2 regions of the Hahella aquimaris genome follow, and region 2 is predicted to be linked to the other one. Evidence: predicted binding sites of a transcription regulator. Region 2 holds the regulator's gene; the other holds the start of a gene.
What was found. The regulator PhoB, encoded in region 2, activates phosphate uptake and scavenging genes when phosphate is short. The targets are predictions, from matches to a motif close to TGTCATANNNNTGTCANA.
Positions count from the first base shown of each region.

Region 1: O5O45_RS27985 (PhoX family protein) is a predicted target of PhoB. The motif match lies at 1,842-1,859, and genes of this name have one in related genera.

Region 1 covers NZ_CP132203.1:6,301,598-6,306,026, reverse strand. The annotation lists gene O5O45_RS27985 (PhoX family protein) at 1-1,779, opposite strand, end outside; gene O5O45_RS27980 (ABC transporter substrate-binding protein) at 2,025-3,290, shown strand; gene O5O45_RS27975 (tetratricopeptide repeat protein) at 3,299-4,075, opposite strand; gene O5O45_RS27970 (hypothetical protein) at 4,088-4,429, opposite strand, start outside.
Region 2 covers NZ_CP132203.1:5,043,084-5,047,512, forward strand. The annotation lists gene O5O45_RS22255 (monovalent cation:proton antiporter family protein) at 1-1,263, shown strand, start outside; gene ubiA (4-hydroxybenzoate octaprenyltransferase) at 1,313-2,215, shown strand; gene phoB (phosphate regulon transcriptional regulator PhoB) at 2,354-3,046, shown strand; gene phoR (phosphate regulon sensor histidine kinase PhoR) at 3,103-4,429, shown strand, end outside.

The DNA.
Region 1 (4,429 bases), 1.3 Mb from region 2:
ACCGGTGAAGAAGCGACGGATCTCACGGGTGGACGGATCAGCGGCGAGCATCTGATCGTTGCCGAATTCTTCTGTGCCGCCAGTGTCAGTCTGAATCCACAACACGCCGCGTTTATCGAACCACAGGCCGTCCGGGCTGTTGAACTTGTTGCTGTCGTCCAGCGTCACCAGCGCCGCGCTCTCACCCGGCGTCGCTGTGCCGGCGGGACCGCCCAGCACAAAGATATCCCACTGGAATGCCGTCACGGAATCGCTGCTCTCACGCCAGCGAATGATATGGCCGTATCGGTTATTGGGGCGTGGGTTCGCCGCATTCACCTGATCTTCGGTGCGTCGACTATTGTTGGTGAGCGTAAAGTACGCCTCGCCGGTAGTAGGATGCACCGCGCCCCATTCAGGACGATCCATGGGCGTGGCGCCGACGAAATCCGCCGCAGTGCGGGTATTGATCAGAATATCCGCCTGGTCCGCAAAGCCATTGTCCACCGTCAGGCCGTTGACGCCATGAGACAGCTCCAGCCACTCGCCGCTGCCGTCATCGTTAAATTTAGCTACGTACAGCTTGCCGTCGTCCAGCAGCGCGCCGCTGGCGGTGTCTGCATAGTAGGCTTGATTGGACACGTACTTATAGATGTATTCAAAACGGGAGTCGTCGCCGGAATAGCAAACGATGGGTTTGCCTTCTTCGACCAGACCGAAAATGATGCCTTCATGACCGAAGCGGCCCAGCGCAGTGCGCTTCTGCGGCGTGGAGGTCGGTTCGAATGGATCGATTTCCACGATCCAGCCATAGGTGTTGGGCTCATTGCGGTAGTCGTCCGCAGCGCCGGCGCCTTTGCTGGTGGCGTCGAAACGTTCATATACATCCACGCCCGCCACCGTGTCCCAACCATAACGGGAGCGGGTTCCCACCCCGTAACGGGAGAGGTTGCGCGGTTTGGGATCGTCATCGCTCTTAAAGTAGCCCGCCCAGTTCTCTTCACAGGCCAGATAGGTGCCCCAAGGCGTATACCCCATGGAGCAGTTATTCAGGGTGCCGCGAGCCAGGGTTCCGTCGTTGCTGTGCTTGGTGACGGCATAGTCGGTTCCGCGCACCGGTCCGCGCAACTCCATGTCGGTAGCGCCGGTCACGCGACGGTTGTACTGGCTACCGTGGACGATATCCCAAACGCCGGCGGTTTTCTTGATGTGAATAACACTGACGCCGTGAGCCGCCACTTCTTTACGCACCTCGTCCTGGGGTCTGGCGCCGCCTACTTCAGTGGGGCCGTCAGGGTGCAGGAAGTCCGGCTCGATGTATTCGTGGTTCATCACCAACAGGCCTTCTTCGGAATTGGAGCCGCCCTCTTTCACATCGATGGGGAAATAGTGCATGCCGTCATGGTTCATGCCTACCTGTTGCTCCTGATCGGCGCCGGTGTTGGTTCCATCGCCCAGATAGTCAGGAAGCGCGCCGGTCAAAGGCGTGCCCCAGGGAACGAACGGCGTCGCAGTATAACCGGCGGCTACTTTCACCTCATTGGCCACGCTGGTGGCGATCGCGGTGAAGCCCAGTAATGGGCCCTGGTTGTCATCTGGGTCGCCGCCATCGTTATCGTTGCTGCAACCGATCAGCGACACGCCAAGCATGCCCGCCAACGCGGCGCTAACGCCGCCCTTGATGACGGTGCGGCGGGCGATGCGGGTTTCAAGCACGGAAGCGAAAGGGCGGTTTCCGGAAAAGTTGGTGACTGGATCAATTCCGGAGTTGTCGAATTCGAATTTTTTTATGTCGGACATACTCAAACCTCTTCTCATCAGAGTTCACTTCAGAACGCAGTGGGCCAGAAATACCGGAAAGAGGTGACAGCAGGGTTACAAACAGATTTCATTCCTCAACAATCAGTTAAACGCCCTGCCGGCGCGCCGCCGAAAAATCGTCAACTTTGCGGCGATCCTGTCTGAGTCCGGGCGACATTGGCGACCTCCGCATATACTTACTGCATACCGGCTACGTACACAGACTCTTGTCACAGGGAATTGTAATGATCTACCACGTCCTGCTGGCCATCTGCGGTCTGCTGATCTGGCTCCCCACAGCGGCGGAGCCTCTTAAACTCGGCGTGGGACTGCTGACCGCCTCCGGCGACGCTCGCGAAGGCGTCACCGAAGCCGTGCGCCGCTTTGAAGCGCTGTACCCGGGGGCCAAGGTGGAGGTCATCGCTAAATACGACGAGGCGTTCAAGCTCTCCACTCTGCCCTGGCTGGAGAAAGGCGGCGACAACGCGCCAGATATCTATTTCGGCAACGCAGGGGAGCGCCTCTATCGTCTGGTGCGCAAAGATCTGGTGGCGGATATCAGCGCTATCTGGAACAAAGAGAAGCTGGACGAGCAGTTCAAGCCCGGCATCAAGGCCTCGGTGAGCTATAACGGACGGGTTTACGCCATTCCCTTCGCGTACTATCAATGGGGGCTCTACTACAACGCCCTCACCCTGACCCAGTACAATCTGGAGCCCCCGCAGACCTGGAGCGAACTGTTAAAGGTCTGCGGCGTATTGAAACAGCAAAACGTGTACTGTTTCGGCATCGGCACAAAAGACTTCTGGCCCGCCGCCGGCTGGTTCGACTATATCGACTTGCGCCTGAATGGTCTGGCTTTTCATCAGGCGCTTACCCGCGGTTGCGTGCCTTATTGGGATCACAGGGTCGTTAAGGTCATGCGGTTATGGGCGGAGTTGATCAACGCCGGTTATTTCTCTCCCGGCGCTGCGGAGCATGATTGGAGAGACGTGTTCCCGGAAATCTACCGGGGCAAAACCGTCTTCACTCTAACCGGGAATTTTGCCGAGACCGCCCTCGTCAACATCCCGGAAAGAGTTAAGGAAGCCATGCGCTTTCTCCCCTTTCCCCGCATCGCCGAAAACGTGCCGGCTTACGAAGACGCCCCCACGGATGTCTTTTTTCTCAGCAAAGCCGCCGCCAACAAACCCTATGCTAACGAGCTGATAGCCTTTCTGGCGCGTCCGGACATTCAGGAGCTGCTTACCAGCGGTTTGTTCATGATCCCAGTCAACGTCGACGCTCAGGCTCAAGATACCTACTTCGTAAAGGAAGGCATCAAAGCACTGCATAAGAGCGCCGGCTTCGCACAATTCTTCGACCGCGATACTCCGAAAGAGATGGCTGACGACGCCATCCGTATCTTCAGCCAGTTTATTGAACACGGCGATGTGGAGCGCGCCGTCAACGCCCTGGAAAAAGCCCGCATCAACGCTTATCAAGGCGTGCATGCAGCTCAGGACTGCTGAGGCTGGAATTACTTAAGCGCGTATTTTTCCTGCAACGCCCGAATCGTCTCTGCAGACAATGCGGACTTCTGGCCATCAAGATAGACGGCGGCTTTGTCGCGACGCTCCATCCCGACCAGCGCCTGTACAATGCGTTCGGACAGCTCAGGGTCTTTTTGCAGTTGTGGATCGCTTTCCTGCGCCGTCACGCCAGCTTGGACGACGGTGAGGTAGTCTTGGGTCTCCAGTGCGGCTTTGCTCAGCAGTACGTAGCCTTCCAGCGTCAGCTCAATCTTCAGGGAGGACGTCACGGCTTTCACCGCGTCGTCATAGCGTCCGCTGGCGTAGTAGGACTGCGCCAGGATCAGTGGAGGAACAGACCAGTCGGGGTAGGCGTTGATGAGCTTATTCATCAGTGATTCCACCGCCTCGTAGGCGCCTTGCTGGATTCCTATCTCGGCGATTTTTACGTAGGGCCAGCGATTGCCAGGATCAAGTTTGACGCTTTGGTTAAACGCCTGCAGCGCGGCTTCATTTTGTTGCAGATCCTGGTAGATTTTTCCCAGCCAGTATTCATAACGCCCATCCGTTCCGCCCAATTCCGGCTCCAGTGTGCGCCAGTAGTCCAAGGCCTGTTGCGGCGCCTTGATCTCACTCAGCTTCTCCACATAGGCCAGTACTTTTTGTCGATCAACGTCTTTCTCAACGCCAAAGGTCGCCGCAGCCCAGAGCAGCGCGCACAAGGCCGCCATTCCGCGCAGCCGGCGGAGAGCGCCGACGCTTTTTAATGTCACTCTTTTGTTCATGTACTAGCCCGTCTATAAGTTCTCCGCGTTCTTCGAGGGACGTCGCCATTCGACTGGCAACTCAGACACAGGCGTCATCGTTTCGCTCAATGGCGCATACTCAATACGTATCCGCTCGCCTTCAATAATAATTTTGGTCGGCGCTTGATTCGCCGCGCCCTCGGGTCCTCTGTCGATATCAACATTATCAAGGGCTTCGGAACTAACGCCACCGCATTTATCGTAAACAAGGTCGCCGCGATACAGTGTCAAAAACTCAAGCTTATCCGCCCACCCCGCCACGACATAATAAAGCTGATAAGCGTCGCCGTTCGTGTCTTTGGAGCTTAGCAGGCTGTATTGATCAGGAATAAA
Region 2 (4,429 bases):
GGGCTATCCATGGCGCTGGGCGCGTTCATCGCCGGCATGATGCTGTCGGAGACCCACTACAAACATCAGATTGAGGCGGACATCCGTCCTTTCCGCGACCTTCTGCTGGGCCTGTTTTTTATCAGCGTGGGCATGATCGTGGACTTCCAGGAAGTGCTCGCCAACTGGCCCTGGATTCTCCTTATCACCGCGATGCTCCTGCTGGCCAAAGCGACGCTGATCGGCGCCCTCGCCTATCGTCACCAGAAAGACAAGGCCGTAGCGCTGAAGACCGGGCTTTATCTGGCCCAGGGCGGCGAATTCGGTTTCGCCCTGTTCGCACTGGGCGAGAAATTCCAGCTGATATCCAAACAAGCCGGCGCGGTGGTGATCACCACCGTCATTCTAAGCATCTCCCTGACGCCCTGGCTGATGAATCTGGCGCGCTACCTCAGCGCACGCTTCCCCTCAGATAAAGGTCAGAGCGTCGCCCAGACCCGCGTGGAAGCGTTGACCGACGCCTGTTCCGAATTGGAAGGACACGCCATTGTCTGCGGTTTCGGTCGGGTCGGACAAACCGTCGCCCGCTTCATGCGCCGCAGCAATTTGCCCATGACCGCCGTGGACAAAGACCCTGTAAGGGTAAAAGAGGCCGCGGCCGCTGGTGAACCTGTGCACTACGGCGACTCCGAACGTCTGGATATTCTCAAGGCGCTGGGTCTGGAGCGCGCGCGGCTGCTGATCATTACCTATGCCGATGTGGACAAGAGCCTGGCGGTCATTCGCAAAGTCCGCTCCACCGGCTCCAATGTGCCTATCCTGGTGCGCACGGCGGATGATTCCAAAATGCCGTTGCTACTGGAAGCAGGAGCAACGGAGATCGTACCGGAGACGCTGGAGGCCAGCTTGATGTTGGTGACTCAAGTGCTTACTCTTATGGGCGCGCCGGCCAGGAAGATTCATCGTCAAATTGAGGAAGTGCGCCGTAGCCGCTACAAAATGCTACACGGTTATTACCCGGGTATTAACTCCCAGTTGGTAGGCGCCGACGGTACGCCGCTGGAAAAACTGCATGCGCTGACGCTGCCGGATGGCGCTTACAGCTGCCATCGCTCTCTGGGGCAAATGAAGCTGGCGGCCTGTAATGTCGACAGTATTCGGCGCGGAGATGAGGAGTTCTTCGACCCCTCCGGCGATTTTATTCTGCAGCCCGGCGATACGCTGATTCTGCATGGTTCGGCGGATCAGGTCGAACAGGCGGAAAACAAGTTGCTGGGCGGCTGAACTTGAACGCAGTTGCAAACCATATACTAGATCAGGATTCTGTTTGGCTATGAAATCCCAAGGGCGTCCACTTCCATCCCTGGCGGAGCAAATCAAGGCGAAATTGCCGGTTTATATCGATCTCACGCGACTGAACCGTCCTATCGGAACTTACCTGTTGCTCTGGCCAACGCTTTGGGCGCTATGGCTGGCCTCAGAGGGCGCCCCCTCCATCAAGAACCTGTTCATCTTTGTCGTCGGCGTTCTGCTTATGCGCTCTGCTGGTTGCGTCATCAACGACTACGCCGACCGCCGTATAGACATGCACGTCGAGCGTACAAAAGGCCGTCCATTTGCGCAGAACCGGGTGACGGAAAAAGAGGCTCTCACCTTGTTCGGCGTTCTGGTTGGCGTTTCTTTCATACTGGTGCTGTTCACCAACGCCCTGACGATTTATCTTTCCGCTGGAGCGCTGGCGCTGGCATCTACTTACCCCTTCATGAAGCGCCATACTTACCTGCCCCAGGTCGTACTGGGCGCGGCCTTCGCCTGGGGCATCCCCATGGCTTTCGCCGCAGAACTGGACGCTGTGCCGCAGCAGGCATGGCTGCTGTATACCGCAACGGTGGTATGGACCGTCGCCTATGACACCATGTACGCCATGGCGGATCGGGAAGACGACCTCAAAATCGGGGTGAAGTCCACCGCCATTCTATTTGGAGAGGCTGATCGCGCCGCGGTGGCGGGCCTGCAGGTATTGACGCTGGGCATCCTGTTCATGGTTGGCGCGCAATACGAACTGGGCGTTTACTACCAAGTTTCTCTGATCGTCGCCGCCGTGCTGTTTGTATATCAACAGCACCTGATTCGCGACCGCAGTTCCCAGCACTGTTTCAAGGCGTTCCTTAACAATCACTGGGTCGGCGCCGCCGTATTTCTTGGCCTGGCGCTGGAGTTTGTCTTCCGTCTCTAAGCCCGTCCCGCCTTGCTTTCAGCCCGACCGAGAGCGGCCGGGCTCATTTCCATCACATTAATTAAGCGCCTGTCATATACTTGTAACAAAACGCCGTTGTAATAATTCGGCAATCGAGTATTCAAAAAGGTGTTTTGCATGGCAAGCAAACAAGTTCTCATTGTGGACGATGAGCCCGCCATCCGGGAAATGATCGCAGTCGCTCTGGAAATGGCTGACTATGACTATCTGGAGGCCGGGGATGCGCGGGAAGCGCATGCGCTGATCATTGATCAGAAGCCGGACCTCATACTGCTGGACTGGATGCTTCCCGGCGTCAGCGGCATTGAATTCGCACGCCGATTAAAGCGTGACCAAAACACCTCGGAAATCCCTCTCATCATGCTCACCGCCAAAACCGAAGAGGACAACAAAGTCCAGGGTCTGGAAGTGGGCGCGGACGATTACATCACCAAGCCATTCTCCCCCAGAGAACTGGTTGCGCGCCTGAAAGCGGTGCTGCGTCGCACCGCCGTACAAGGTATGGAGACCCCCATTGAAGTCGAAGGGCTGCGCCTCGATCCAGTGTGCCACCGCGTCACCGCCAAGGGCGATGCGCTCAACATGGGCCCCACGGAATACAAGCTCCTGCAGTTCTTTATGACCCATCAAGAACGGGTGTATACTCGCGGGCAGCTTCTGGATCAGGTATGGGGCGGCAACGTCTACGTGGAAGAACGCACGGTGGACGTGCATATTCGACGTTTACGCAAAGCACTGGAGCCCAGTCATCATCATCTGGTTCAAACCGTGCGTGGGACGGGCTATCGCTTTTCGACCCGAGCGCCATAAGCGCCGCGATCCGTCTTAAAAAATAAATAATTCCAAAAGAAGTATTCATAAAACGCATGCGCAATCACTGGCGTCATTATGTACGGCTACTGGTTTACAGTTTGCTGGGCTGTATCGTTGTCGGCCTTATTATCGGTTCGGTGGCCTGGGCGCTGGTGTTCGGTCTCACCGCCTATCTTGGTTGGACGCTCACCCAGGCGTTTCGCATGCACCGCTGGCTGTATCAGGCGAAAATGGAAGACCCTCCCGAGAGCCGTGGACTGTGGGGAGATCTGTTCGACGGGATTCATCGTCTTCAGGTTCAGCACTATCGCTCACGCGATCGCCTCCAAGCCATGATCGACCGCATCCAGGAGTCCACCAACGCCCTCAAAGACGCCGTCGTCATGACCAACAGCGAAGGCGCCATGGACTGGTGGAACCAATCCGCAGAGAAATTACTGGGCTTCAAGTACCCGACCGACCGGGGTCAGCTGATTTACAACCTGATCCGCACCCCCATTTTTAAACGCTATTTCACCTCCAAGAAATACCAGGAGCCGTTGATCCTCAACGCTCCCAATAATCCCAACTTGAAGTTACAGTTTCATATCACGTTGTTCGGGGAAGACGATCGTCTGCTATTGGTGCAGGACGTGACGCGCTTGTACCGCCTGGAAGAAATGCGACGCGACTTCGTTTCTAACGTATCGCATGAGCTACGTACGCCATTGACGGTCATATCCGGCTATCTGGAGACCCTCATTGACAACGCTGACGAATTGCCTCCGCGCTGGAATCGCGCCTTGAATCAGATGCAGCAACAAGCGCAGCGTATGGAAGCCTTGGTCAATGATTTACTGCTGTTGTCCCGCATTGAGAACGATGGCTCCAACTTCAAAGCTACATTGGTGGATGTAGACAGCATGTTGCGCGCCATTTGCGACGACGCACGCGCCCTGAGCCAGGAAAAAGGCCACCGCATAGAGCTGAGTCTGGATAGCCCAGCAGGACTTACCGGCAACGAAACGCAATTACACAGCGCCTTTTCCAATATCATTATGAATGCAGTGAAATACACACCTCCCAATGGCGAGATTCGGGTGCGCTGGTTCGAGGATAAGAAAGGCGTGCATTTCGCCGTAAGGGACAGCGGCATCGGCATCGATCCCCTGCATATTCCCAGACTGACGGAACGTTTTTACCGGGCTGACCCTTCAAGGGCTGCAGACACCGGCGGCACAGGCCTGGGACTTGCAATCGTCAAGCACGTCCTGATCAATCATGATGGCGAGCTGGAAATCACCAGCCACATCGGCGAAGGCAGCACCTTTACCTGCCATTTCCCGCGCAGTCGCATGGCTTCTGCGGAGGCGTTGGCGGAAGCCGAAGATGTCAGAGATT